DNA from 3 places in the Streptomyces sp. NPDC047117 genome. Region 2 is predicted to be linked to each of the others. Evidence: riboswitches for the same ligand, from Rfam matches in the RefSeq annotation. Region 2 holds a riboswitch; each other region holds the start of a gene.
The links. Region 2 has a riboswitch for cobalamin ahead of metE (5-methyltetrahydropteroyltriglutamate--homocysteine S-methyltransferase). Riboswitches for the same ligand answer to the same signal wherever they lie in the genome.

Region 1 (9,632 bases), on a different contig from region 2:
ACTCACCACTCAATGCCCCGCTGGCCCTTCTGGCCCGCGTCCATCGGGTGCTTCACCTTGGTCATGTCGGTGACCAGGTCGGCGAAGTCCACCAGCTTCTCCGGCGCGTTCCGGCCGGTGATCACCACGTGCTGGGTGCCGGGACGGTTCCGCAGCACCTCGATCACCTCGTCGGTGTCGATCCAGCCCCAGTGCATCGGGTACGCGAACTCGTCCAGCACGTACAGCCGGTACGTCTCGGCCGCCAGGTCCCGCTTGACCTGCTCCCAGCCCTCGCGGGCCGCCTCCTCGCTGGACTCGATGTCGCGCTGGACCCACGACCAGCCCTCGCCCATCTTGTGCCAGGCCACCGTGCCGCCCTCGCCGGTCTCCCCGAGGACGCGCAGCGCACGCTCCTCGCCGACCTTCCACTTGGCGGACTTCACGAACTGGAACACCCCGACCGGCCAGCCCTGGTTCCAGGCCCGCAGCGCGAGGCCGAACGCGGCGGTGGACTTGCCCTTGCCGGTGCCGGTGTGGACGAAGACGAGCGGGCGGTTGCGGCGCTGACGGGTGGTGAGGCCGTCGTTCGGTACGACGGTCGGCTGTCCCTGCGGCATCAGGCGGCCCTCCGGTGGGTGGTGTCGGTGACGTTGCGTACGAGCGCGGAGACGCTGTCCGCGCGCAGTTCGTCGAGGGTGACGGCGGTGCCCTGCAGATCGCGGGCCAGCTCCCCGGCCAGTCCGAGGCGGACGGGGCCCGCCTCGCAGTCCACGACCACCGAGGCGACGCCCTCGGAGGCCAGCAGCCGCGCGGCCTTCGAAGCGCGCGGCCGCGGCTCCACGCCGCCGGTCGCCCGGCCGTCGGTGACCACGACCACCAGCGGGCGGCGCGAGGCGTCCCGCATGCGCTCCACCCGCAGCACCTCATGGGCCTTCAGCAGGCCCGCGGCCAGCGGCGTCCGGCCGCCGGTCGGCAGCTGCTCCAGCCGGGCGGCGCCCGCCTCGACCGAGGACGTGGGCGGCAGCGCGAGCGCGGCGTCCGAGCCCCGGAAGGTGATCATGCCGACCTTGTCGCGCCGCTGGTACGCGTCCAGCAGCAGCGACAGCACCGCGCCCTTGACCGCCGTCATCCGCTTCCGCGCGGCCATCGAACCGGAGGCGTCCACGACGAACAGCACGAGATTGCCCTCGCGGCCCTCGCGCACCGCCTCCCGCAGATCGTCCCGGCGGACGACGAGCCCGGTACCGCTGCGCCCGCGCCGCTTCTGGTGCGGCGCAGCGGCCTGCACGGTCGCGGCCAGGTGCAGCTTGCCCAGCGCGCCCCGCGGACGGCGGGAACCGGTGGTGCGGCCGTGCGCGGTACGGGCCCGGGAGCGCCGGCCGTCGGCGCCCTCGCCGAGCCCCGGCACGTCCAGCCGCTTGGTCTTGAACGGCTCGGTCGCGCCGACGGCGGGCTTCTCCGGAGCCGCGCCGCCCTCGGAGGGCTCCGGCGACGCCTCGCCCTGAGGCTGCGCGGGCTGCTCCTCACGGCCGCCCTCGGAGCGCTGGTCCGGTACGGACGGCTGCTCGGGGCCCGCGTCCGCACCCGACGGCTGCGGCGCGTCGTCCGGGCCGTCCTGCGGGGGCTGCCCGCCGCCCCCGTCGGGGCCTCCGCCGTCGGGCCCGTCCGGACCGTCGTCCGGGCCCTCCGGCTCGGGGTCCGGCTCCTCGTCGTCCTGCGGGCCGTACTCCTCCAGGGTCTGGTCGAGCTTGTCCTCGTCGAGGCCGGGGGCGTCGAAGGGGGCCCGCCTCCGGCGGTGGGGAAGCGCGAGCAACGCCGCCTGCCGGACGTCTTCCTCCTGGACCTCGTCGCGCCCGGCCCAGGCCGCCAGTGCAGTGGCCGTACGAGCCATCACGATGTCCGCACGCATGCCATCCACCTCGAAGGCCGCACAGGTCGCGGCAATCTGCCGCAGCGCGGAGTCTCCGAGGTGTACGGAAGGCAGCAGCACGCGAGCCGCCGCAATCTGTGCCCGCAGGGCATCTTCCTCCGCTGCCCAGCGCGCCGCGAAGCCCTCCGGGTCGGCGTCGTACGCCAGCCGCCGCCGGACCACCTCGACCCGCTGGTCGGGCTCGCGGGAGGCGGCGACCTCCACGGTCAGGCCGAAGCGGTCCAGCAACTGCGGCCGCAGCTCACCCTCTTCGGGGTTCATCGTGCCGACCAGCAGGAAGCGCGCCGCGTGCCGCACGGAGACGCCCTCGCGCTCCACGTACGAGGAGCCCATGGCGGCGGCGTCCAGGAGGAGGTCGATCAGGTGGTCGTGGAGGAGGTTGACCTCGTCCACGTAGAGGATGCCGCGGTGCGCGTCGGCGAGCAGGCCGGGCTCGAACGCCTTGACGCCTTCCGACAGCGCCCGCTCGATGTCGAGGGCGCCCACGAGACGGTCCTCCGAGGCGCCCACGGGGAGCTCGACCATGCGGGCCGCGCGGGACTCGGCGGGGCCGGCGTCGTGCGGCCCGTCGGGGCACTGCGGGTCCGGCGCCGCGGGGTCGCAGCTGAACCGGCAGCCGGGGACGACGGGGACGTCGGGCAGCAGGGAGGCGACCGCTCTGACGGCGGTGCTCTTGGCGGTGCCCTTCTCGCCGCGGACGAGCACGCCGCCCACCGCCGGTGAGACGGCGTTCAGCAGCAGCGCCAGCCGCAAGTCGTCCATGCCGACGATCGCGGTGAACGGGTACGGGGTGGTCACGTGCTGATCACTCCTTCGAGTGGCTTGCGTTGGCTGCTGACCGAATTGCGCATGCTGCCAGGCATTCTTGTGGCCTTGTCCCCGTAAGCACGGGGATGGTCCGCCTTTCGACGCGCCCGGGCGGGACGAGGAAAAGTGCTCCCCGCACCCGCGGGGCTTCCGCCGGGGGGCTCATGGCGCCCCCGGCGGTACGAACGGCAGCCCTTCGGGCACGCCGTCCTCGATCAGGCGCAGCAGCGCCTCCGTGTCCGCGTGTTCCTCGATCAGGTCGCCCAGCGCGTCGAGCTGTTCCTCGCGCAGCGCGTCGAAGCAGGTGTCCGGCGCGGGCACGAACGCCCGCCCCGCGTCCGCCGCCACCCGGCGCAGGAACGCGCGCCGGAAGCCGTCGCTCTCCAGGGAGCCGTGCCAGTGCGTGCCCCATACGGAGCCGACGCGGCAGCCGTCCAGGAAGGGCTCGTCGCCCGCGCGGACCTCGGCGACGCCGTGGTGGATCTCGTACCCCGCCACCGGCTCGCCCAGCGCCTCGCCCTCCGGCCTGGCCAGGGTCTTCTCCGCCGCGAACCGCACGCGTACGGGCAGCAGTCCGAGCCCGTCGACCGCGCCGGCCCGCGACTCCACCTCGTCCTCGATGTGCTCGGCGAGCATCTGGAAGCCGCCGCAGATGCCCAGCACCGGGCGGCCGTCGGCGGCCCGGCGCGCGATGGCGTCCGCGAGCCCGCGCTCGCGCAGCCACTGGAGCGCCCGTACGGTTCCGCGGGTGCCGGGCAGCACGACGAGGTCGGCGTCGGCCAGCTCCTCGGGGCGGTCCACGAAGCGCACCACGACGCCCGGTTCGGCGGCGAGCGCGTCCACGTCGGTGAAGTTGGACATCAGCGGCACGGCCGCGACGGCGACCCGCAGGATGTCGTCGCCGTGCGGCGCCGCGACGGTGCTCTCGCGCACCGCGCCGCGGAGCGACACCCGCAGGCCGTCCTCCTCGTCGATGCCGAGCCCGTGCCGGAAGGGCAGCACGCCCAGCGTCGGCCGGCCGCTCAGCTGCTTGAGCATGTCCAGCCCCGGCTCCAGCAGCGTCACGTCGCCGCGGAACTTGTTCACCATGTACCCGGCGAGGTGCGCCTGATCGGCCTCGGAGAGCAGCGCGGTGGTGCCGAAGAAGGACGCGAAGACCCCGCCGCGGTCGATGTCGCCGACGACGACCACGGGAAGGCCCGCGGCGCGCGCGAGCCCCATGTTCACGATGTCGGTCCGGCGCAGGTTGATCTCGGCCGGGCTGCCCGCGCCCTCGCAGATCACCGCGTCGTGCGTACGGCGCAGCTCGGTCAGGCAGTCGGTGACCGTGCCGAGCAGCTTCTCCTGCCGTCCCTGGTGGTACCCACGGGCGCTCAGCTCGCCCACCGGCTTGCCCAGCAGCACGACCTGGCTGCTGCGGTCGCTGCCGGGCTTGAGCAGCACCGGATTCATCAGCGCGGTCGGCTCGACGCGGGCCGCGGCGGCCTGCATGGCCTGCGCCCGCCCGATCTCCGCGCCCTCGCGCGTCACATACGAATTGAGCGACATGTTCTGGGCCTTGAAGGGCGCCACCTTGACGCCCTTGCGCGCCAGCCAGCGGCAGATGCCCGCCGTCACCACGCTCTTGCCCGCGTCCGACGTCGTCCCCGCGACCAGCAGTCCGCCGCCGAGCCTTTCCCGCGCTCCGCTCACCGCGGCCTCCTCGTCCTTCGTGCCGCGCGCACCGCGCCCACGGCGATCCGCGCCCCGACCGTCGTCGCCAGCGCCAGCGCGCTCACCCGGCGCGAGAGGCGCACCGCACGCGCGATGTCGACCCCCTCGACCGCGCGGGCACCGTCGTTGAGCACCGGTCGGTGCTCGACCCGCCCCGCGTACGCGAGCGTGCCGCCCAGCCGTACACCGAGCGCGCCCGCGAACGAGGCCTCCACCGGGCCCGCGTTCGGGCTCGGGTGCCGCTTGCCGTCGGCCCGCCAGGCGCGCCACGCGCCGCGCGGATCGGGCCCGGCGACGGTGGCCAGCAGGGCGGTCAGCCGCGCCCCGGGCCAGCCCGCCACGTCGTCCAGCCGGGCCGAGGCCCAGCCGTACCGGCGGTAGCGGTCGGACTTGTGCCCCACCATCGCGTCCAGCGTGTTCACCGCGCGGAAGGCGACCAGGCCCGGCACGCCGCCGACGGCGCCCCAGACCAGCGCGCCCACGACCGCGTCGGAGGTGTTCTCGGCGACGGACTCCACGACGGCGCGGGCCATCTGCGGCCCGTCCAGCGCCTGCGGGTCGCGGCCGCACAGGTGCGGCAGCCGCTCGCGTGCCACGTCGAGGTCGCCGGCCTCCAGCGCGCCGCCGATGGCGCGCGCCTCGCGGCCCAGCGTCGTACCGCCCAGCACGGCCCAGGTGGCGGCGGCGGTCAGCGCGACGCGGGCGGGAGCGCAGCGGCGTACGGAACGGGAGAGCAGGGCGGCGCCCAGGGCAGCTCCACCGGCGCACAGCGCGGTGTGCGCCGCGCCGTATCCGCGGTGGTCGCGCCACAGCCCGCGCTCCACGGCGGCCGCTGCCCGCCCGAAGGCGGCCACCGGGTGACCGCGGCGGGGATCGCCCACGGCCAGGTCGCCGAGAAAGCCCAGAGCCGCGCCGCACGCATAGGTGGCGTGTTCGGCACGCATCGTCGGATCAGCCCGCCGTCGTGCCTCGGCGGAACGGCCGGCCGCGGTCGCGTGCCGGGCGTACGGCGGAGGGCAGGGGTCTCGGCTCGGAGCCCGGCATGGCGTGTGTCCTCACTCAGGGTCCGCGCCCTGGTTCGACGTGACCGGCGACGAGAGTCTCCTGGCTCCCGGATCGACGCTTCCCCCGGCCTTCCAGCCCGTGCCTGTGGCGGGCCGTGGCTTCTTCTGGAGGAGCGCTCCCCGGTGACAGTGGCGGGACCGCGCCGGATTCTCACCGGACTTCCTCATCTGTCGCCGAATGGCACCGGGCAGTCCACCACGTGCCGCGAATGCCGTCAACTCACCCTTGACCTGCGACGCAGGCGTATGGCAGACCGTGTGGCCGACACCACAGGCCGGGGACGCGCAAAGGCGCCCGGCGGCCGCGGAGTACGCGGCGCCGGGCGCCTTCGGGTGCGGTGCGGGGTCAGCCGGCGACGATCAAGAAGATGCCGTAGCCGACGGCCGCGAGGCAGAGCGCGAAGCAGGCGTACCCGCCGGCGCGGGCGACGGCCGAGGAGCCGCCGGCGGCGACCGCGGTGGTGCCCGCCTCGCCCTCCTGCGCGGTCTTGCGGGACGTCCCCACGATGCCCAGGGTGAACAGGCCCACCATGCCGACGGTCACCACGAGCGTGGTGCCGAAGACCTGGCCGAGCGCAGCCCAGTCGATGTTCATGGCGTCGTTTCCTTAACGCGAGCGGCCGCGGTCAGCGGACGGCTGTGGTGGCGGGGGAGCGCTTGGCGGACTGCGCCGGGATGCCGTCGATGGTGCCGGCTCCGGCCGTGGTCGCGCCCGCGGGCGGCGGGGAGACCGACTGGAGCGCGGTGGTGACGACACCGGCCGGCGCTGCGGACTCGACGGGGTCCACGTCGTTGACGTTGCTGTGGTCCACCGGCTTGCGGCGCGAGGCGGCCCAGATGGCACCGCAGATCGCGAGGCCCAGCACGGCGACGGTGGTGACGCCCCAGGTGCCCTGGCCCGCCAGGAAGGCGGCGCCCGCGGCGACCAGACCGGCGGCCGGCAGGGTCAGACCCCAGGCGATCACCATGCGGCCCGCGGTCGACCAGCGCACCACGCCGCCCTTCTTGCCCAGGCCCGAGCCCATGACCGACCCGGAGCAGACCTGGGTGGTGGAGAGCGCGAAGCCGAGGTGCGAGGAGGCCAGGATCGTGACGGCGGCGCCGGTCTGGGCGGCGAAGCCCTGCGGCGGCTGGATGTCGGTGATGCCCTTGCCCATCGTGCGGATGATCCGCCAGCCGCCCAGGTACGTGCCGAGGGCGATGGCGAGGCCGGCCGAGGCGATGACCCACATCGGCGGGTCGGCCTGCGGGGCGAGCGCGCCGCCGGTGATCAGCGCGAGGGTGATGACGCCCATCGTCTTCTGGGCGTCGTTGGTGCCGTGGGCGAGGGAGACCAGAGCGGCCGAGGCGATCTGCCCGGCGCGGTAGCCCTTCGCGGTGTCCTGCTCGGCGCGGTTGCGGGCCAGCCGGTAGGTGAGCCGGGTGGCGAAGGTCGCGGCGAGACCCGCGACGATCGGCGCGGCCACGGCCGGGATGAGGACCTTCATCACGACGGCGTCCCCGTTGACCCCGCTCATGCCGACGGACACCAGGGTCGCGCCGATCAGGCCGCCGAAGAGGGCGTGCGAGGAGCTGGAGGGGAGACCGGCGAGCCAGGTCAGGAGGTTCCAGACGATGGCACCGACGAGGCCGGCGAAGATCACCTCTGGTCTGATGCCGGCGCCTTCGTCGATGATTCCGCCGGAAATGGTCTTGGCGACCTCCACGGAGAGGAACGCGCCGACGAGATTCAGTACCGCCGACATCGCCACCGCGGTCTTGGGCTTCAGCGCCCCGGTGGAGATGGTGGTGGCCATGGCGTTGGCCGTGTCGTGGAAGCCGTTCGTGAAGTCGAACACCAAGGCCGTGACGATCACGATCCCGATGAGAAGCGTGATGTGTTCCATTCACCCAGGCAATCAGTTCGATGGTCAGTGACGCGAGCGACCGTACGGAGAGTGGGTGAACGGAAGATGAACGACAACGGGCCTGGTGGTGACGCCCCCGCCGTTTTCGTGCGGAGGCGTCTCACCCGTCACTTGTGGTTCATTCCGCGGTGCCCTTGAGGTGCTTGTGGCGCCGCTCCGGTCTAGCCGCCGGCGAACCTGCGGAGCTGTCCGTAGGAGCCGTTCCAGGCGTTCTGATCGCCCGGCAGCGCGCCCTTGTTCGAGTACTGCCAGATGCTCAGGAAGGACCACCCTGTCGGCAGCTTCCCGGGCTTGCCGTGCCAGGATGCCAGCCACAGCGGATGGCTCTGCGCGAAGGCGCCGCTGCCGCCGGTGCAGGTGTTCCACCAGCGGGTGGTCGTGTAGATCACCGGCCGGCGCCCGGTCTGCCGCTTGATCTCGTCGCTGAAGTCCCAGATCCAGGCGACCATCCTCTTCTTGCTCACGCCGTAGCACTTGTGCTTCTTGCTGTACGGGTTGTGCTCGATGTCCAGGGCCGGCGGCAGCGTCCAGCCGTCCGCCGTCCAGCCGCCGCCGTTGCGCAGGAAGTACCGGGCCTGGGCCGCGCCGGAGGACTGGTTGGGCACCGCGAAGTGGTACGCGCCGCGCAGCAGGCCGGCCCCGCGGGCGCCGTCGTACTGCTGGCCGAAGTAGGGATTGGTGTAGTCGGTCGACTCGCTGGCCTTGACGTAGACGAAGCGCGCGCCCTTCGCGCGGGCCTTGTTCCAGTCGACCTTCTTCTGGTGCGAGGAGACGTCGTGGCCGTGCGGCACGCCGGCCGCCGCAGCGGGGCTCGCGGTGGCGAGCCCGGTCAGCGCCGTGCCGGCCAGCGTGGCCAGCGCGAGGGCCGTTGCGGCGGCGACGGAGGCCGGACGGCGCCGCCGGCGCGGCGCGCCGGGTGTCGGGTCGCTGGGTGTCGGGTCGCTGGGTGCCGGGTCGCTGGTACGGGTATTGGAGGTCGTTTTGCGGTCACGAGCCATGATTCCCCCCGGATGGCGACGTGCATGACAAATCATCCTGAGGCTAGGGGAAGATCCCGAGATGCCGGATCAGCTCCGGCCAATCACTGGCCAAAGCCGAAATGCTCCGCTTTGCGGGATACCGAAGGGGAATGGTCCGCCTTACAGTGCGCCGGCTGCGCGGGGTACCCCCGGTACCGTCCGCAGCGCGGGGGATTCCAGGAGGGAGTGGGGCGGTATGACGGATCGCGGGCCGGGACCGGCGGAAGAGGTGGCGGAGGCGTGGGCGGCGCTGGTGGCCGCCGCGCGGCGCACGGTGACGGACGGACTGGTGGTCGGCACGTCGGGCAATGTGTCGGTGCGCGCCGGCGGGCTCGTGCTCGTCACGCCAAGCGGCGTCCCGTACGACCGGCTGGGCCCGGGCGACCTGGTGGCGGTGGACCCGGCGGACGGGCGGCAGGTGGCCGGTGAGCTGAGGCCGACGAGCGAGCTGCCGATGCACCTCGCGGTGTACCGCCACACCGGCGCCTCCGCTGTCGTCCACACCCACGCGGTGCACGCCACCGCGGTGTCCACACTGGTCCCGGAACTCCCGCCGGTGCACTACATGACCGCGGCCCTCGGGGGTACCGTCCGGGTCGCCCCCTACGCGACGTACGGCAGCCAGGAGTTGGCCGACAACATGCTGCACGCGCTGCGCGACCGCACGGGCGTGCTGCTGCAGAACCACGGGACGCTCACCTACGGCGACACCCTCGACCAGGCGTACGACCGCACGGCGCAGCTGGAATGGATGTGCCGGCTCTGGCTCACCGCCGCCTCCGTCCCCGGGCGCACGCCGTCCCTGCTCTCCGACGGCCAGCTGGCCGAGGTGGCCGAACGGCTGCGGGGGTACGGACAGCGGAGCTGACCCGCGCGACGGCACGCCGCCCCTCTGATCACTGCCGACCCGTTCCGTCACTCGGGCGCGCGGGCCCACTGGCCACGGGCCGCGGCGCTCCCCAGACTGGGGAGGGTGCGCCTGGGTACCGCGGCGGCAGCGGCCGTCACCACTGTGATCGGTACCGGTGCGGCCGCGCTCGCGGCCGGCCGGTACGCCAGCGACGTCGCCCTGCGGCCCGCCCCCGACCGGCCGTTGCCGGGCGACGGGCGGCTCACGGTGCACGCCACCACCGCCGACCGGATCACCCTCACCCGCAGCCTGTCCGCGCTGCGGCCGGGCCGGTACGGGCTGACGGGCCGAGGCTGCCAC
Region 2 (9,632 bases):
GTAGGTCTTGCCCGGTTCGCCCCAGCCGCCGCGGTGCCGGGTGACGGCGCGCGCCGTCCAGAGGTAGCGCTGGCCGTCGGGCATCTCCGCGACCTGGACGTGGATGCGGCCGGGGGCCGCGAACGCCTCGTAGACGTTCCACAGCGGGCAGGTGCCGCCCGCCCGGGAGAAGTGGAAGCCGGTCGCGGACTGCCGCTTGGACATGTTGCCGGCCCGGTCGACGCGGACGAAGGAGAAGGGAACGCCGCGCAGTCGCGGGCGCTGGAGTGTGCTCAGGCGATGGCAGACGGTCTCGTAGCCGAGACCGTAGCGGTCGGTGAGCCGCTCGATGTCGTAGCGCACCTCCTCGGCCGCCGCGTGGAAGGCGGAGTACGGGAGGATCAGCGCGGCGGCGAAGTAGTTGGCGATGCCGATGCGGGCCAGTGCGTGAGCGGGTGAGCCGGGCGGGAAGTCCTCGGCCGCCTGCCGGTCCAGGCCCTTGTCGTACTCCAGCAGGGCCAGTTGGGTCGCGAGGCGGAAGGCGCGCTGTCCGGGGCGCAGCCGGGTCGACAGGTGCAGGGTGCGGGTGGCCTCGTCGTAGTGGTGCAGGTGGCCTGCGGTGCCGGATGCGGCGAGGCGGACACCGTGCGTGTCGGCCAGCCGCGCTGTGAGCGCGCGGACGACGTCGCCGGTCCGGATGCCGATCTCCTCGGCGAGCCGCTCGGCCGCGAGGTCGGTGTCGTGCAGGTAGTTCTGGCGGCGGTAGAAGAAGTCCCGGATCTCTTCGTGCGGTGAGTGCGGCAGCGCGCGGCCGGTGTCGCGGCCGTCGGCGGCACCGGCCAGCCGTTCGGCCAGCGCCTGATTGCGGCGCCCCAGGTCGATCAGTACCTGTGCCACCGAGGGCATGCGTGAGGCCAGGTCGGCGAGGTCGGACGGGGACACCCGGGCGTCGGCGACCTCACCGGCCAGCGCCTCGCGCAGGTCCGCCAGCAGTCGGCTCGTGTCGCGCTCGGAGAAGAAGCCCGGGTCGATGCCGAACGTCTCGGTGAGCCGCAGCAGTACCGGGACGGTGAGCGGGCGGGAGTCGTGCTCCATCTGGTTCAGGTAGCTCGGGGAGATGCTCAGTGTGCGGGCGAGTTCCGCCTGGCTCATCCGGCGTTCCTCGCGCAGTCTCCGCAGCCGCGCCCCCGCGTAGGTCTTGCTCACCAGCGCTCCTCCTCCATGTGCGGAACGGTCACAGCGTACGGGGAAAGGTGCGCAGTGGGGCCTTCGCAAGGTTGGCAAAAGGCCGCGGGAAGATTCGCAAAGGTTGGCATGGCTCCACGCTTGTTGGCACTCAGTGCCAGTGCGAGAGTCGCAGTGCGGCCCACCGGAACCGACCGGCACCGCCTACAACCGGGACCCGATTACTGCTCTGACGTCGGTAATCCCGGCACTGTTGGCAGCCCGGACCGGCAGCATTGCTCACCAGTGCCTCCCCCGGTGACGGTGGGCCGCAATGCGCTTTGTGACACGAAGTGCCACTCGTACGAGTAGAACGTACGGGATTGGCAGACACAACAGACGGCAGACACAACAGACCGCACACACGACAGACCACAGACGCAACAGACCGAGGAGACGGTGACAGTCATGGCAGAGGCGAGGACGCAGGCGGCCGAGGAGCTCGCGCGGCGCTGGGCCACCGACCCCCGGTGGCAGGGCATCGAGCGCACCTACACCGCCGAGGACGTGGTCCGGCTCGCCGGCAGTGTCCGCGAGGAGCACACGCTCGCGCGGCGCGGTGCCGAGCGGCTGTGGCGGCAGCTGCACGAGAGCGACTACATCCATGCCCTGGGCGCGCTGACGGGTGGTCAGGCCGTGCAGCAGGTAAAGGCCGGCCTCCAGGCGATCTACCTGTCCGGCTGGCAGGTCGCCGCCGACGCCAACCTGGCCGGCCAGACCTACCCCGACCAGAGCCTCTACCCGGCGAACTCGGTGCCGCAGGTGGTGCGCCGGATCAACAACGCACTGCTGCGCGCCGACCAGATCGCCACTGCCGAGAACGCCGGGGACACAACGGACTGGCTCGCCCCGATCGTCGCCGACGCGGAGGCCGGCTTCGGCGGCCCGCTGAACGCCTTCGAGCTGACCAGGGCCATGATCGCGGCGGGTGCGGCCGGCATCCACTACGAGGACCAGCTCGCCTCCGAGAAGAAGTGCGGCCACCTGGGCGGCAAGGTCCTGGTGCCCACCTCCCAGCACGTCCGTACCCTCAACGCGGCCCGGCTGGCCGCCGACCTCGCCGACGTGCCCACCGTCATCGTCGCCCGCACCGACGCGCTCGCAGCCAACCTGATCACCAGCGATGTCGACGAGCGCGACGCCGAATTCCTGACGGGCGAGCGGACCGCCGAGGGCTTCCACCTGGTCCGCAACGGCATGGCTCCCGTCATCGCCCGCGGGCTCGCCTACGCCCCGTACGCCGACCTGATCTGGGTCGAGACCGGCACCCCGGACCTGGCGCAGGCCCGTGAGTTCGCCGAGGCGATCCACGCGCGGTACCCGGACCAGATGCTGGCCTACAACTGCTCGCCGTCCTTCAACTGGAAGGCCGCGCTGGACGACGACCAGATCGCCAAGTTCCAGCGGGAGCTGGGCGCGATGGGTTACAAGTTCCAGTTCATCACGCTGGCCGGCTTCCACTCGCTCAACCACGGCATGTTCGACCTGGCCCGCGGCTACGCCGAGCACGGCATGACCGCCTACGTCGACCTCCAGGAGAAGGAGTTCGCCGCGCAGGAGCACGGCTTCACCGCCGTCAAGCACCAGCGCGAGGTCGGCACCGGCTACTTCGACCTGGTCTCCACCGCCGTCAACCCCACCTCCTCCACCACCGCGCTGGCCGGCTCCACGGAGGCGGAGCAGTTCCGCTAGGCCGCCCCTCAGAGGTCGCCGTCCGGTCCGCCCGGCCGAGCGGGGGCCGGACAACCGTCCCCGTCCGCCCCCGCTCCCTCCCTCAGGAGAACCCGATGACCACCACCGCACCGCCCAACCACCGTGTCCGCGTCCTCGCCGCGCCCGGCGACCGCCACGACGAGATCCTCACGCCCGCGGCGCTGGACTTCGTCGGCCGGCTGGCCGCGGCGTTCGGCGGACGCCGCCGGGAGCTGATGAAGGAACGCCGCCGGCAGGCGCTCCGCCTCGCCAGCGGCTCCCCGCTGGACTTCCCCTGGTCACATCTGCCGTCCGGGCCGACCCCGACTGGCGGGTCGCACCGCCCGCGCCCGGCCTGACCGACCGCCGCGTCGAGATCACCGGCCCGCCCGAGCGCCGGATGGCGGTCAACGCGCTGAAGTCGGGGGCCCGGGTGTGGATGGCCGACTTCGAGGATGCCACCTCGCCCACCTGGGAAAACATCATCGGCGGCCAGGGCGCTCTGCTCGACGCCGTCCAGCGGCGCATCGACTTCACCACCCCCGACGGCAGGGAGTACCGGCTCGCCGCCGATGACCGGCTCGCCACCCTCGTGGTCCGGCCGCGCGGCTGGCACCTGGACGAGGCGCACCTGGAGTACGACGGAGCGCCGGTGCCCGCCGCACTCGTCGACTTCGGGCTGTACTTCTTCCACTGCGCGCAGCGCCAGATCGACGCCGGCCACGGCCCGTACTTCTACCTGCCGAAGCTGGAGAACCGCCACGAGGCACGGCTGTGGAACGACATCTTCATCACGGCACAGGAACTCCTGGGCATTCCGCGTGGCACGGTCCGCGCCACCGTGCTCATCGAGACGATCACCGCCGCGTTCGAGATGGAGGAGATCCTCTACGAACTGCGCGAGCACAGCTCGGGCCTCAACGCGGGCCGCTGGGACTACCTGTTCAGCCTCATCAAGACCTTCGGTCACCGCACCGACTTCCTGCTGCCGGACCGCGCGAAGGTGACGATGACCGCTCCGTTCATGCGCGCGTACACGGAGCTGTTGGTGCGCACCTGCCACCAGCGGGGCGCCCACGCGATCGGCGGCATGGCGGCGCAGGTGCCGGGCAAGGACCCTGCCGCCCGCGAAGCGGCGCTCGCCAAGGTGCGGCTGGACAAGGAGCGCGAGGCGGAGGACGGTTTCGACGGCTCCTGGGTCGCCCACCCCGGCCTCGTGCCGGTGTGCCGCGAGGCGTACGACGGTGTGCTGGGCGACCGGCCGCACCAGATCGACCGGACGCGGGACGACGTCGAGGTGACGGCGGCGCATCTGTTGTCCGTGCGCCGGATCAGCGAACGGCCCACGGCGGAAGGCGTGCGTACCAACATCGCGGTCGCCCTCCGCTACTTCGCCGCCTGGCTGCACGGCCGGGGCGCGGTCGCCGTGGACGGCCTCATGGAGGACGCGGCCACCGCCGAGATCGCCCGCGTCCAGATCTGGCAGTGGCTGCGGCACCGGGCCCTGGACCGGGAGACGGTCCTGCGGCTGCTCGACGAGGAAGTCGAGTCGCTCGGCGCCGAGTACCCGTGGGCGCCCGTCGACGAGGTGCGGGACTTGTTCGAACGTAACGCGCTGGCACGGGAGTTGCCGCTCTTCTTCACTCCGGACGCCTACGCCGCCCACCTCGTGCGCCGCGTGGAGCAGCCATGAGCGGGGACATCCGGCGGGTCGGGATCGTCGGCGGCGGGCAGATGGGCGCGGGCATCGCGGAGGTGTGCGCGCGGGCCGGGCTGGACACGGTGGTCTGCGAGGCCGACGCCACGGCGCGCCGACCGCGTAGTGGGACTGCACTTCTTCAACCCGGTGCCGGTGCTGCCCCTGATGGAAGTCGTGACCTCCCTGCACACGGCCCCGGAGACCGTCGCCGCCGTGGAGGCCTTCGCCACCGGCACGCTCGGCAGGACGGTCATCCACGCCAAGGACCGGGCAGGCTTCGTCGTCAAGGACCGGGCAGGCTTCGTCGTCACCGCGCCGCTCGTCCCCTACCTGCTGTCCGCGGTCCACATGGCGGAGTCCGGCTTCGCCACCGCCGCCGACATCGACACCGGCATGGAACTGGGCTGCGCCCACCCCATGGGTCCGCTCAGGCTCGCGTCTGATCGGGCTCGACACCGTCGCGTCGATCGCCGAATCGCTCTACGACGAGTTCAGGGAACCCCTTTACGCCCCTCCTCCGCTGCTCCAGCGGACGGTCGAGGCGGGGCTGCTGGGCCGCAAGTCCGGCCGGGGGTTCCACGTGTACGGCCGGGACTGAGCTCCCGGCACGACCGGGCGGAGGGTGCCCGGACCACCGGGCGGAGGGGCCCGGAACGCACCGCCGGCCGAGGGAACCGGCGAGTGCGCGCAGGAAACGGGCGGGAAGTGCGCGTGCGGTGCTTCCCGCCCGCTGCCCGTGTTCAGCACCGTGACCGTGTGTCTCAGCTCACCATCCGAATGACGGACGTGATCCGCCACGGAACGGGAGCGGCCCGTAGGGTGTTCGGTGCAGCTGGTTCGCCCCGCCCGCCAGGCGGGATGCGTCGCAAGAGGGAACCCGGTGGGAATCCGGGACTGCCCCGCAGCGGTGTGTGGGAACGACCGCCGTCATACGCACTGGGCCCGAGTGGGTCTGGGAAGCGACGGCCAGTAGATGTCCTCCTCGGTGAGGACGCGCCCATGAGTCCGAAGACCTGCCATCTGCCCGCGTGCGGACGACTCGTGCGCGGCATCCCGGTGACCTCGAGGGCGGGTCGGCGTTTCTTACCAGGCGGAAGCCGCGCATTGCCGCGCGAGGCCACACCCGCCCGGTGGGTCACCCCTTCGCGTTCTCGTCCCGTTGCCGGGATCTCAGGGATTCATCTCGCGAAGGAGATCTCCGTGACAGCGAAGTCCGCAGCCGCGGCAGCACGGGCCACCGTGTACGGCTACCCGCGCCAGGGCCAGAACCGGGAACTGAAGAAGGCGATCGAGGGGTACTGGAAGGGCCGCGTCACCGCTGACGCCCTCCGCGCCACCGCCGCCGAACTGCGCCGCACCAACTGGCAGCAGCTGGCCGACGCCGGCATCGACGAGGTCCCGACCGGCGACTTCTCGTACTACGACCACGTGCTGGACACCACCGTCATGGTGGGTGCGGTGCCCGGCCGCCACCGCGACGCCGTCGCAACGGACCGCCTCGACGGCTACTTCGCGATGGCGCGCGGTACGCGGGACGTCGCACCACTGGAGATGACCAAGTGGTTCGACACCAACTACCACTACCTGGTTCCCGAGCTGGGCCCGGACACGGTGTTCTCCGCCGACTCCGCCAAGCAGGTCGGCGAGCTGAAGGAGGCCGTCGCCCTGGGGCTGACGGCCCGTCCGGTCCTGGTCGGCCCGGTCACCTACCTGCTTCTCGCCAAGCCGGCGCCCGGCGTCGCCGCCGACTTCGACCCGCTGACGCTGCTGGACCGGCTGCTTCCCGTCTACGCCGAGATCCTCGCCGATCTGCGTGCCGCCGGCGCCGAGTGGGTCCAGCTGGACGAGCCCGCCCTCGTACAGGACCGCACCCCGGCCGAACTGAACGCCGCCGAGCGTGCCTACCGCGACCTCGGCGCCCTCACCGACCGCCCGAAGCTGCTGGCCGCCACCTACTTCGACCGCCTCGGCAACGCCCTGCCGGTGCTCGCGAAGACGCCCGTCGAGGGCCTCGCCCTGGACTTCACCGAGGCGGCCGCCGCCAACCTGGACGCCCTCGCCGCCGTCGGCGGGCTGCCCGGCAAGCGGCTGGTCGCCGGTGTCGTCAACGGCGGCAACATCTGGGTCAACGACCTGGAGACGTCGCTCGCCACGCTCGGCACGCTCCTCGGCCTGGCCGACCGCGTCGACGTGTCGGCCTCCTGCTCCCTGCTGCACGTCCCCCTCGACACGGCCCCCGAGCGCGACATCGCACCGCAGATCCTGCGCTGGCTCGCCTTCGCCCGCCAGAAGACCAACGAGATCGTCACCCTCGCCAAGGGTCTCGCCCAGGGCACCGACACGATCGCGGCCGAACTCGCCGCCAACCGCGCCGACCTGGCCTCCCGCGCCGGCTCCCCCATCACCCGCGACCCGGCCGTACGCGCCCGTACCGCGGCCGTCACGGAGGCCGACGGCCGACGCTCCCAGCCGTACGCCCAACGGGCCGCGGCACAGCGCGCCCACCTCGGTCTGCCCCTGCTGCCGACCACCACCATCGGCTCCTTCCCGCAGACCGGCGAGGTGCGCACCGCCCGCGCCGACCTGCGTGCGGGCCGGATCGACACGGCCGGCTACGAGGAGCGCATCAAGGCGGAGATCCAGGAGGTGATCTCCTTCCAGGAGAAGGCCGGCCTGGATGTCCTGGTGCACGGCGAGGCCGAACGCAACGACATGGTCCAGTACTTCGCCGAGCAGCTCACCGGCTACCTCGCGACGCAGCACGGCTGGGTCCAGTCCTACGGCACCCGCTACGTCCGGCCGCCGATCCTGGCCGGTGACCTCTCCCGTCCCGAGCCCATGACGGTGCGCTGGACGGAGTACGCCAGGTCGCTGACCGACCGCCCGGTCAAGGGCATGCTCACCGGCCCGGTCACCATGCTCGCCTGGTCCTTCGTCCGCGACGACCAGCCCCTCGCCGACACCGCCCGCCAGGTCGCGCTCGCGCTGCGCGACGAGGTGACCGACCTGGAGGCGGCGGGCACCTCCGTCATCCAGGTGGACGAGCCGGCGCTGCGCGAGACCCTGCCGCTGCGCGCCGCCGACCACCCCGCCTACCTGGCGTGGGCGACCGAGGCGTTCCGCCTCACCACCAGTGGGGTGCGCCCGGACACGCAGATCCACACGCACATGTGCTACGCGGAGTTCGGCGACATCGTCCAGGCCATCGACGACCTCGACGCCGATGTCATCAGCCTGGAGGCCGCCCGCTCCCACATGCAGGTAGCGCGCGAACTGGCCTCCCACGGCTACCCGCGGGAGGCCGGGCCCGGCGTGTACGACATCCACTCCCCGCGCGTGCCCAGCGCCGAGGAGGCGGCGGAGCTGCTCCGCACCGGCCTGGAGGCGATCCCCGCCGAGCGGCTGTGGGTCAACCCCGACTGCGGCCTGAAGACCCGCGGCTGGTCCGAGACCCGCGCCTCGCTGGAGAACCTGGTCGCCGCGGCCCGCACGGTCCGCGGCGAGCTGCCCGCGCACTGATTCCGGTGAACCGCTGAGGTGTCCTCCCGGACGGACGTACTTCGGTACGCCCGTCCGGGAGGCCTGAGGATGCGTCAGCGGTGGCGGAACTCCGGTGGCCGTTTGTCGGCGAAGGCGCTCATGCCCTCCTTCTGGTCGGCGGTGGCGAACACCGCGTGGAAGAGGCGGCGTTCGAAGCGGACGCCCTCGGCGAGCGTCGTCTCGAAGGCCCGGCCGACCGCCTCCTTCGCCATCATCGCCACCGGCAGCGACATGCCGGCGACGGTCTCGGCGACCGCGAGGGCCTCGCCGAGCAGGTCGGCGGCGGGCACGACTCGGGAGACGAGCCCGGCGCGCTCGGCCTCGGCCGCGTCCATGGTCCGCCCGGTCAGGCACATCTCCATGGCCTTGGCCTTGCCGACCGCCCGGGTCAGCCGCTGGGAGCCGCCGATGCCCGGAATCACACCGAGCTTGATCTCCGGCTGCCCGAAGACGGCGGTGTCGGCGGCGAGCAGGATGTCGCAGAGCATGGCCAGCTCGCACCCGCCGCCGAGCGCGTAGCCGGAGACGGCCGCGACGGTCGGTGTGCGCAGCTGTCCGAGCCGGTCCCAGGCGGCGAACCAGTCGGCGAGATACATGTCCATGTAGTCGTGGGGCCGCATCTCCTTGATGTCGGCGCCGGCCGCGAACGCCTTCTCGGAGCCGGTGATCACCACGCAGCCGCAGTCCGGGTCGCGGTCGAGGGTTTCGGTGGCGGCCACGACCTCGTTCATGACCTGGAGGTTCAGCGCGTTGAGGGCCTTCGGCCGGTTGAGGGTGAGCAGGGCGGTACGGCCCTTGCGTTCGACGCGGATCGTCTCGTGCTCCGCGGGCGGGTGCGTGGTCACGGCTGCCCTCCGTCGTGTTCCCTTATCGTGCGGACGATGCCGGAGAAATCCTCCGTAGTTCCGGCGCGCTCGGCGTAGGAGGCGTACAACTCCGCTGCACGCAGCCCAAGTTCGGCGTTGACGCCACCCGCTCGTACCGCGTTGGCGGCCAGGCCGAGGTCCTTGGCCATCAGGGCGGCGGCGAAGCCGGGGCGGTAGTCCCGGTTGGCCGGGCTCGTCGGTACGGGTCCGGGGACCGGGCAGTTGACGCTGAGCGCCCAGCACTGCCCCGACGCCGTCGACGCCACGTCGTACAGGGCCTGGTGGGAGAGGCCGAGCCGCTCGCCCAGGACGAATGCCTCGCTCACGGCGATCATGGAGACGCCGAGAATCATGTTGTTGCAGATCTTGGCGGCCTGACCGGCGCCCGCGTCACCGCAGTGGACGGCCTTCTTGCCCATGGCCTCCAGCAGCGGACGCGCCTCGGCGAATTCCTCTTCTCCCCCACCGGCCATGAAGGTCAGCGTGGCGGCCTCGGCGCCGACCACACCGCCGGACACCGGGGCGTCCAGGGCCCGCATGCCGGATGCCGCGGCCCGCTGGTGGGCCGTGCGGGCGTCGGCGACGTCGATGGTCGAACAGTCGACGAAGAGGGTGCCGGGACGGGCGGCGGT
Region 3 (9,632 bases), on a different contig from region 2:
GGTCGACGCGACCCGCGCGGTGCTCGGCAAGGCCGGCATGTCCCTGAAGGACATCGACCTCGTCGAGATCAACGAGGCCTTCGCCTCCGTCGTCCTGTCCTGGGCCCAGGTCTTCGAACAGGACCTGGAGAAGGTCAACGTGAACGGCGGCGCCATCGCCCTCGGCCACCCGGTCGGCGCCACCGGCGCCCGGCTCATCACCACGGCCCTGCACGAACTGGAGCGCAGGGACAAGGAATTCGCCCTGATCACCATGTGCGCGGGCGGCGCACTGGCAACCGGGACGATCATCCAGCGGCTGTGACGGCCCGGCCGGCGAGGGCGCGGACCCTGCCGCGCCGCGGCGGCCGGCGGCCATTGTCAGTGGCGCCTGTCACACTCCAGACATGACGACAGAACCGACGGGCGCGGCAGAGCCGGCGGACTCCACGGCTCCCGCAGCACCGCCCGCCATTCCCCCGGAGAACCTTCCGCCGGTCTGGGCGGGGCCCGAGGAGCGCCCCGCCCCGCCGCTGGTCGGGGACGAGCGGGAGATCCTCACCTCGTTCCTCGACTGGCACCGCAGGACCTTCGAGCTCAAGTGCGCCGGGATAGACGCCGATCGCCTGTCGGAGAAGAGCGTCCCGCCCTCCGGCCTCAGCCTGCACGGGCTGATCCGTCACCTCGCCGGCGTCGAGCACTGGTGGTTCCGCGTCCAGTTCGCGGGTGAGCGGGACGACTTCCCGTACTACTCCGACGACCACCCCGACCAGGACTTCGAGATGCTGGACGGGGACGCGGCGGAAGAGCTGGCGTTCTGGCGCGCCGAGTGCGCGCACTCCCGCAAGCTCGTCGCCGCCACGCCTTCGCTGGACGCCACGGGCACCCACGCGGCGAGCGGTCAGCCGGTCTCGCTCCGCCGCATCCTGGTCCACGTCATAGCCGAGTACGCCCGGCACAACGGCCATGCCGACCTGCTCCGCGAACGCCTCGACGGCGCGACCGGGGTCTAGGACCCGGGCCACGCCGCCGGCGGAAAGGGGGGAGCGGAGTCAGGACGCCGCTCGTGCTCAGTACCAGTTGTGGGACTGCCAGAAGGACCAGGCGCCGCAGGGGCTGCCGTAGCGCTCGTTCATGTAGTTCAGGCCCCATTTGACCTGGGTGGACGGGTTGGTCTTCCAGTCCGCGCCGGCCGAGGCCATCTTCGAGCCGGGCAGCGCCTGGACCAGGCCGTAGGCGCCGGAGGAGGCGTTGGAGGCCTGCGGGTCCCAGCCGCTCTCGCGCTCCACGATGTTGCTGAAGCACTGGTACTGGCGCTGGTCCGGGATCTGCTGGTGCGCCGCGGCCTGCGCCTCGCTCGCACCGGCCCGCTCGGCGGCGTGCGCCGGGGTCGCGGCGACGGCGGCGGTGGCGGCGCCGAGGGCCACGGCACCGGCGGCGGCAGCGCCCGCGGCGCGGCGACGGGTGACGAGACGGGGGGCGGTACGGCCGGCGGCAGAGGACACGGTGGACAGCACGGAGGGAGAACCTTCCGACGGGGGCACGGGGCGGGGTGCGTCGCCGGGCAGCGGTGAGGTTTGCGGACCCGGCGACCACTTCACCGTGCGAGGCGGTCGGGGGCACCCGCAACCACCCCCGGTACGTACGCGCTTCGTACCGGGCCGCGCGGCGGGGACCCGGGCCCCGGACCGGTCACCGGGCCGCAGCCCGCGCGCGGGACAGGGCGCGCAGGCGGGCAGGGGCCGCGCGGGGACCTGCTATCGCGCTTCGTATGTGACCAAGGTCCCTGTGCGTGGCTTCACAGAAAACGGGGTGGAGGGGGTGGGGCGGGGGAGGGGGGAGGGGGAGGGGGGAGGGGGCCCCACCCGAGGAGGGAAGGGAGGGGAGGGCCCCGGAGTCCACCAGCCCCGTGGCCGCTGCCCCTCCTCAGCCGCTGTCCGTCGTGGCCCTGTCCGTGGCCGTGGTCGTGGTCGTGAAGGTTGCCGGGGCGTCGAAGGCTGCGCGGCGGGTGGCGCGGCGGAGGGCCTTCAGGAGGACGGGGCCGACGGTGAGGGTCAGCACGATCGTGACCAGCGCCCGGGGGAGGTCCCAGCCGAGGGACGTGGCCAGGCAGTACGCGACGAAGCGGGCGAGGTTGTCCGGGAGCGGGTCGCCGGGGACGAACGAGACACCGGAGGCGAGGCCCGCGATGTACGGCCAGCCCTGGAGGTTCATGACCAGGCCGTACAGGAGGGACGCGACCGTGCCGTACGCGGCCAGCAGCAGCATCTCGCGCCGGCCCCGGAGCCGGTCGGCCCCGGGAAGCAGGCCCGCGCCCATCGACACCCAGCCCATCGACAGCATCTGGAACGGCATCCAGGGGCCGACACCCCCGGTGAGCAGCGCTGACGCGAACATCGACACCGCGCCGAGCACGAAGCCGAAGCCCGGCCCGAGCACCCGCCCCGACAGCACCATCAGGAAGAACATCGGCTCGATGCCCGCCGTGCCCGCGCCGAGCGGCCGCAGCGCGGCGCCCGCCGCCGCGAGCACGCCGAGCATGGCGATGGCCTTGGCGTCCAGGCCGACGTCCGCGATGGTCGCCACGACGACCGCGAGCAGCAGCGGGAGCAGCGCGGCGAAGAGCCAGGGCGCGTCCTTGGAGTGCGCGAGGCCGGACGCGGAGTCCGCCAGCAGCGGCCAGCCGAAGGCCATGATGCCGACGGCGGAGACGAGGACGAGGGCGGCCACCGACCGGGGGCCGAGGTGGATCGCCCGGACCTGCCGCTGCGCGGCGCCGGCGGCCCGTGCCGTTTCCGTGGCCCGGCTCATGCCGTGCGCTCCAGTGCGGCCAGGGCGTGGGTGACCTGGGGGACGGTGAGCCAGGGCAGCGGGGCGAGGACCTTGGAGACCTGCGGCGCGAAGGACGGGGAGGAGACCACGACCTCGGCGGTCGGGCCGTCCGCGACGACCTCGCCGTCGGCGAGGATGACGACGCGGTGGGCGAGTTCCGCGGCGAGTTCCACGTCGTGGGTGGCGAGGACGATGGCGTGGCCTTCGGCGGCGAGGTCGCGCAACACGGTCACCAGCCGGGCCTTGGCCGCGTAGTCCAGGCCGCGGGTCGGCTCGTCCAGCAGGAGCAGCGGCGGCCGGGCGGTGAGGATCACCGCGAGTGCCAGGGCGAGGCGCTGGCCTTCGGAGAGGTCGCGGGGGTGGGTGTCGTCGGGGACGTCGGGAAGCAGCCGGGTGACCAGGGCGCGGCAGCTGCCGGGGGCAGCGCCCGCGTCGGCGTCCGCGGCCGCGCACTCGGCGGCGACGGTGTCCGCGTACAGCAGGTCGCGCGGCTCCTGCGGCACCAGGCCGACCTGGCGGAGCAGCTCGCGCGGGCCGGTGCGGTGCGGCACGGCGCCGCCCACCCGGACCGATCCGGCGGCCGGCTCGTGCAGGCCGACCAGGGTGTTCAGCAGTGTCGACTTGCCCGCGCCGTTGCGGCCCATCAGGGCGACGGTCTCGCCGGGGCGTACGGCCAGGTCGACGCGGTGCAGCGCGTCGATGCGGCCGCGGCGTACGGACAGCCCGGCGGCCTCGGCGACCGGCGCCGCGGCGGACGGCACGGGCGGTGCGCCGGCCGCCGCGCCCGGGGACGCCGGGGACTGCCCGGCCAGCCGCTCGCGGAGCGCGCCGGCCTTGCGGCGGGCGTCCCGTACGGTCAGCGGCAGCGGTGACCAGCCGGCGGCCCGGCCGAGGGCGACGACCGGCGGGTGGACCGGGGAGACCGCCATGATGTCGGCGGGCTCGCCGATGACCGGCGCGGCCCCGGGCGCGGGCAGCAGGATGACCTGGTCGGCGTACTGGACGACGCGTTCCAGGCGGTGTTCGGCGAGCAGGACGGTGGTGCCGAGGTCGTGGACCAGCCGCTGGAGCACGGCCAGTACCTCTTCGGCGGCGGCCGGGTCCAGGGCCGAGGTCGGCTCGTCCAGGACCAGCACCTTGGGGTGGGTGGTGAGGACGGAGCCGATGGCGACGCGCTGCTGCTGGCCGCCGGAGAGGGTGGTGATGGCGCGGTCGCGGAGGTCGGCGAGGCCGAGGAGGTCGAGGGTCTCCTCGACGCGGCGGCGCATCACGTCGGGGGCGAGGCCGAGCGACTCCATGCCGTACGCCAGCTCGTCCTCGACGGTGTCGGTGACGAAGTGGGACAGCGGGTCCTGGCCCACCGTGCCGACCACGTCGGCCAGTTCGCGGGGCCGGTGGGTGCGGGTGTCGCGGCCGTCGACGGTGACCCGGCCGTGCAGCGTGCCGCCGGTGAAGTGCGGTACGAGGCCGGAGACGGCGTTCAGTACCGTCGACTTGCCGACGCCGGACGGGCCGACCAGTAGGCAGAGCTCGCCCTCGGGGACGGTCAGGTCGATCCCCTGGACGGCGGGCGTGCCGGCGTCCCCGTAGGTGACCGACACCTGCTCGAACCGGATCACGTCGTCCTCTCCTTCGCGTTCTGCACGTTCTCCGTCGCGCTGTCCGGGTGCGGCGCCACGCTGTCCGGGCGCGCCTCCACGCTCTCCGGGCGCGGCCCCGCCTGCTTCGTGCGCCGTTCGGCGGGCGGGCCGGGGGAACCCGCCGGTACCGGTGCGGCGAACGCCGGTACCAGCCCCACCAGGACCGACAGCGCGGGCCAGAGCGGGAGTGCCGGTGCGGTCAGGGGCACGGCCGGCGGGTGCAGGGCCGTGGGCGCGTAGGAGTTCGCCCAGATCATCAGCGCGGCCACCGCCACGCCGGAGCCCGCGACCAGCCAGGCGCGCGGACCCCAGCGGTCGGGCCGGTAGCGGGTGCGGACCGAGCGGCGGCCGCCGAGCCACAGCCCGGCGAGCGCGGCGGCGAGCCCCGCGGCCAGCACCGGCAGCCCGTATCCGGCGCCCTGGGCCGCGAGCAGCCCGTACGTACCGGCGCAGATGCCGAGGAGGCCGCCGAGGGTGAGTGCCGTGGTGGTGTGCCGGACGGCGCGCGGCACCTGTGCGGTACGGCCGTACCCGCGGGCGTCCATCGCCGCCGCGAGCGCCACCGAACGCTCCAGCGCGCCTTCCAGTACCGGCAGGCCGACCTGGAGCAGCGCCTTGAAGCCGCGGTCGGAGCGGCCGCGGAGCCGGCGCGCGGCACGCAGTCGCTGGACATCGGCGACCAGGTTCGGGGCGAAGGTCATGGCCACGACGACGGCGACGCCCGCTTCGTAGAGCGCGCCGGGCAGGGACTTGAGGAGCCGGGCCGGGTTGGCGAGCGCGTTGGCGGCGCCCACGCAGATCAGCAGCGTGGCCAGCTTCAGCCCGTCGTACAGCGCGAAGACCATGCCCTCGGCGGTGACCCGGCCGCCGATCCGCACGCCCCGCGCCCAGTCGGGCAGCGGCACTTCGGGGAGCGTGACCAGGGTGTGCGTACCGGGGACGGGCGAGCCGAGCACGAAGGCGAAGACCAGCCGGACGGCGAGCACGACGAGGCCGAGCTTGACGAAGGCGCCGTAGGAGCGGGCCCACGGCGCGTCGGTGCGGCGGGCCGCCACCACGTACCCGGCGACGCCGACGAGCAGCCCGAGGAGGAGCGGGTTGGTGGTGCGGGACGCGGCCGTCGCCAGGCCCAGCGCCCACAGCCACCACGCGCCGGCGTGCAGCGTGCGCCCCCGGGTGGCGAGGGGAGCGCGCAGCCGGCCGGGCGCCGTCATCCGCGCCGACGCCGGGCCTGCCACACCGCGGCGGCGCCGAGCACGGCGACCGCGGCGATGCCGCCGATCAGGCCGGCGGACGGCCCGCCGGCGCCGCTGTCCCCGTCGGACGCGCCGGCATCGGGCGCCGCGGAGCCGGTGGCCTCCTTGGAGGACCCGCCCGCCTGCTCGGCGCAGCCCTTCTCCGGGAAGCCGGAGATCGCGCACAGCAGCGCACTGGAGTCGTACCGCAGCGGTGCGGCGACCGCGGCGAGGGCCTCACCGGCGCTCGCGTCCTCGGGGACCCGCGCGCACTTCTCGCGGGCGGCGGGCGGCGTCTCGCCCTTGGGGGCGTCCGCCGCCGTGCCGAAGTCGACGACGACGGCGACGCGCTTGCGGCCGTCGGCCGCCTTCGTGCCGCCGCAGACCGCGTCGAAGTCGGCCGCCGCGCGCGGAGTCGCGGCGCGCGCGGAGTCGGCGCTGACGGTGAAGCGGAAGCCGACCGCGCCGCCGTCCTCGGGGCGGGCGGTCGAGGGCCCTTCGGTGGCGTACGACCAGGTGCTCTTGCCGCGCGCCGGCGCGTCCGCCGTCCAGAAGGACCAGTAGCGGTACTCGTCGGCGTGCGCGGGGCCGGCGGCCAGGCCCGTGGCCGTACCGGCCAGGACCAGGGCGCCGGCGCCGCGTGCGATCCGGGCGGCGTGCCTCACAGCTGGTTCTGCTTCCGGCGGCCGCTCAGCAGGAAGCCGATGCCCGCGCCCACCGCGAGGCCGACGAGCACGACCCACCACACGGAGATGCCGCCCTCGTCCTTCTGCTCGGCCTCCTGGCCCTGCGCGTGCTGCTGCGCCGCCGGCTTCGGCCCGGTCGCGTTGAGCTTCGCCACGAGGTCCGTGCCCCCGAAGGCGCGCGGGTCGGCACCGGTGGCGTGCGCGGCGAGGATCAGCTGTGCGTAGGCGGCCGGGCCGCTCTGCTTCGCCCAGGCGGCGGAGTGGCCGCGGAGCCACTCCAGCGGCTGCTTCGCGTCGTCGGGCCGGCCGGCGGCCGCGAGCGCGACCACGGCGTCGGCGGTGTTGCCGACGTCCGGCTGGTCCTCGGCGCCGGGCATGGCGGACATCAGGTGGTGGCCGTGCGCGGCCATGGCGGAGACGAGGTGATCGGCGCCGCCGCTCGCGGCACCCTGCGCGTCCTCGGCCGCTTCCTCGCAGGACGTCTTCTTCGCGGCGTCCCCACCGGGCTCGACGACGAAGCCCTTGCCCATGGCCCCGGTCACCGCGGCCGCCGTCGCGTCGTCGTTGGCCGCGAGCTTCCCGTCCTTGGCCTGGAACGCGAACGCGCCGCGGTCCGCCCTCTTGACGTCGCAGCCGAGGCGGAAGGCGAGCAGCGCGTCGTACGGCGACTTGCCGTCCTTCTTCGGCAGCGCCGCCTCCTTCGTACCCGTGGCGGTCAGCGCGCCGATCACGACGGAGGTGGAGTTGGCGTCGCTGTCGGCACCGGCCGCCGAGCCCCAGCCGCCGTCGTCGTTCTGCGCGGACTTCAGCCAGGAGACGCCCTTGCGGACCGCGTCGGAGTGCCCGCCGACGGCGGCCAGCGCCTGGACGGCGGCGGACGTCTGGTTGGTGTCCCGCAGGGTCTTCGCGTCGCAGTCCTGATGGGGGTCCCCGCTGTTCGAGCGGAGCCGAGAACTTGGGGGAGGGTCGGCGCGGTACGCGGTGAACGCGCCGTCGGCGCACTGCTGCCCCACGAGCCAGTCCACTGCCTCGTCCGCCGGGCGCACGCCCGTGGCGTCCTGGGCCAGCAGCGCCAGCGACTGCCGCCAGACGCCGTCGTACTTGGGGTCCGTGCTGCCGTACAGGCCCTTCGGGAGCTTCGGGGAAGCGCCGGGCGCGGGGGAGTCGGCGAACGCGGCGGGGGCAGCGGCCGCGCACAGCACGGCGGCGGCCAGGGCCGCGGCGCAGCGGCGCACCGGGGCGGCGAGGGAGCGGGCCGTGATGGCCATGGGGTCGGTGCCTCTCGGTCGGTTCGCGGGGTGCGCGAGGTGGGGCTCACACAGCCGTGGGGGACACGCAGCCGCACTCCGCCGCACCACGTCCGCGACTCGCGCGCGGCGCGGTGGCACCGGGCTCAGCTCCGTATACCTCGACGGTGCCGCGCGCCGGGCGGCCGCTGAAGGGCGGCCGGCGGCACGCGGGAGCCTTGGGTGTGCCCCGCCGGGTGTTCCGGCTCGCTCCGGCGCGCGGGTGCGCACCAGGGCTCACGGCTGCGGGTCAGCGCCGGTTTTCCACCGGCTTCCCCCGGTCGGGCACGAATGAACTTGTCGCAACACTTTAACCGGCGGGTAGCGGCCGGCTCCCGGCACGTACGGGATGCGTACGGCCGCCCGTACGCCCTCGCGTCCGGACGGCCGGTGCCTCACACCGCCCGGTACGTCACCGGGTCCGAGCCCGGCACCGGCTCCGCCAGCCCCCGCTTCACCAGGCGCCGCAGATGGGCCTCGGCCTCGGAGAGGGCGATGGTGCGCGAGGCGTACGGGATCCGCTCCCAGGGGCGGTTCCACTCCATGGCCTCGGCGAGCTGCCAGGGGGTACGCGGCGTGGCGAGCAGCGCGCGCAGGCCGCCGAGCCGCTCCTCGTGGTGGGTGAGCAGCTCCGCGACCCGCTCCGCCGCGCCGGTGAAGGCGTGCTGGTGCGCGGGCAGCACCTCGGCGGCGCCGAGCCGGCCGATCCGCTCCAGGGAGTCGAGGTAGTCGCCAAGGGGATCAGTGACGGTGACGTCGTCCGGGTCCTCGTACAGGCCGACGTGCGGGGTGATGCCGGGCAGCAGGTGGTCGCCGGAGAAGAGGCGCCCGTTCCCGGGGTGCGCCGCCGGATGTGCCTCCTCCAGGTGCAGGCAGACATGGCCCGGGGTGTGCCCCGGCGTCCAGACGGCCCGCAGCCGCCGCCCCGCGAGGTCCAGCAGCTCGCCGGGGACGATCTCGCGGTCCGGGAGCGCGGGCCGATTCTCGGGGAGCGCGCGGGTGCGCCCCTTGGCGCGGGCCGCGTACAGGGGCGCGAGGTGTTCCTCGGGCGCGCCCGCCGCGGCGAGCTTGTCGATGAGGTACGCCAGCCAGCTGCCCGGTTCGGCCTCGCGGGTGCGCCGGACGACCGCGGCGTCGGCGGCGTGCATCGCGATCCAGGCGCCGGAAGCCTCCCTGACCCGCGCCGACAGGCCGTGGTGGTCGGGGTGGTGGTGGGTGATGAGCACGCCGTGCAGGTCGGTGACGGCGGTGCCGCAGGCGGCGAGCCCGGCGGCGAGCGCGTCCCAGGAGTCCGGGTCGTCCCAGCCGGTGTCGATGAGCACCGGACCGCGGTCCGTCTCCAGCAGGTGCACGAGGGTGTGCCCCAGCGGGTTGTCCGGTATGGGCACGGCGATGCTCCACACCCCGCCCCGGTGGTCGATCACGTGCGGCATGCCATCGCCCCTCTCGGCCCGCACGCCGTCGCGTGCATTGCCCACTATAACTAGAACTGGTATCAGTTCTGATGCTGCGTCAGATCAGTTTTCCGGTGACGCGACAGGTAACGGCGGCCCGCAGGAGGCGGAATCGATGACTGGATCGATGACTGGCCCGATCGAGCACGGACAGCTCTACATAGGTGGTGAGCTGGTCGATCCGGCCGGCCGGGACACCATCGAGGTCGTCTCCCCGCACACCGAGCAGGTCATCGGCCGGGTGCCGCACGCCTCCCGGGAGGACGTGGACCGGGCCGTCACGGCCGCGCGCGCGTCCTTCGACTCGGGAGTGTGGGCCCACACCCCGCTCGAGGAACGGATCGCGGTCGTCACGCGGATCAAGGACGCGTTCGCCGTGCGCAGCGAGGAGTTCGCGCGGCTCATCAGCGCGCAGAACGGCACCCCGTACACCTCCGGGATCATGGTGCAGTCGCTGGCCGCGATGATGGTCTGGGACGCGGCGATCACGGTCGCCCGCGACTTCGCGTACGAGGAGCGG

Region 1: linked by a shared signal. The riboswitch ahead of ABZ840_RS17045 (cobalamin biosynthesis protein) and the one ahead of metE (5-methyltetrahydropteroyltriglutamate--homocysteine S-methyltransferase) in region 2 are both predicted to bind cobalamin.
Region 3: linked by a shared signal. The riboswitch ahead of ABZ840_RS10890 (prenyltransferase/squalene oxidase repeat-containing protein) and the one ahead of metE (5-methyltetrahydropteroyltriglutamate--homocysteine S-methyltransferase) in region 2 are both predicted to bind cobalamin.

The regions. Positions count from the first base shown of each region.
Region 1 is NZ_JBEYUN010000008.1:53,749-63,380, reverse strand. It holds gene cobO (cob(I)yrinic acid a,c-diamide adenosyltransferase) at 3-599, opposite strand; gene ABZ840_RS17055 (putative cobaltochelatase) at 599-2,710, opposite strand; gene ABZ840_RS17050 (cobyric acid synthase) at 2,882-4,411, opposite strand; gene ABZ840_RS17045 (cobalamin biosynthesis protein) at 4,408-5,376, opposite strand; cobalamin riboswitch at 5,530-5,664, opposite strand; gene ABZ840_RS17040 (hypothetical protein) at 5,843-6,091, opposite strand; gene ABZ840_RS17035 (inorganic phosphate transporter) at 6,123-7,382, opposite strand; gene ABZ840_RS17030 (lysozyme) at 7,565-8,401, opposite strand; gene ABZ840_RS17025 (class II aldolase/adducin family protein) at 8,619-9,290, shown strand; gene ABZ840_RS17020 (alpha/beta hydrolase) at 9,396-9,632, shown strand, end outside.
Region 2 is NZ_JBEYUN010000003.1:42,150-51,781, reverse strand. It holds gene ABZ840_RS06180 (short-chain fatty acyl-CoA regulator family protein) at 1-1,185, opposite strand, end outside; gene aceA (isocitrate lyase) at 1,612-2,895, shown strand; partial or broken gene aceB (malate synthase A) at 2,991-4,588, shown strand; partial or broken gene ABZ840_RS06165 (3-hydroxyacyl-CoA dehydrogenase family protein) at 4,585-5,192, shown strand; cobalamin riboswitch at 5,411-5,630, shown strand; gene metE (5-methyltetrahydropteroyltriglutamate--homocysteine S-methyltransferase) at 5,795-8,113, shown strand; gene ABZ840_RS06155 (enoyl-CoA hydratase) at 8,188-8,979, opposite strand; gene mmsB (3-hydroxyisobutyrate dehydrogenase) at 8,976-9,632, opposite strand, start outside.
Region 3 is NZ_JBEYUN010000005.1:33,974-43,605, reverse strand. It holds gene ABZ840_RS10925 (steroid 3-ketoacyl-CoA thiolase) at 1-304, shown strand, start outside; gene ABZ840_RS10920 (DinB family protein) at 387-992, shown strand; gene ABZ840_RS10915 (transglycosylase SLT domain-containing protein) at 1,050-1,496, opposite strand; gene ABZ840_RS10910 (ECF transporter S component) at 1,906-2,790, opposite strand; gene ABZ840_RS10905 (ATP-binding cassette domain-containing protein) at 2,787-4,430, opposite strand; gene ABZ840_RS10900 (CbiQ family ECF transporter T component) at 4,427-5,665, opposite strand; gene ABZ840_RS10895 (SCO2322 family protein) at 5,662-6,351, opposite strand; gene ABZ840_RS10890 (prenyltransferase/squalene oxidase repeat-containing protein) at 6,348-7,640, opposite strand; cobalamin riboswitch at 7,833-7,973, opposite strand; gene ABZ840_RS10885 (MBL fold metallo-hydrolase) at 8,054-9,091, opposite strand; gene ABZ840_RS10880 (aldehyde dehydrogenase) at 9,240-9,632, shown strand, end outside.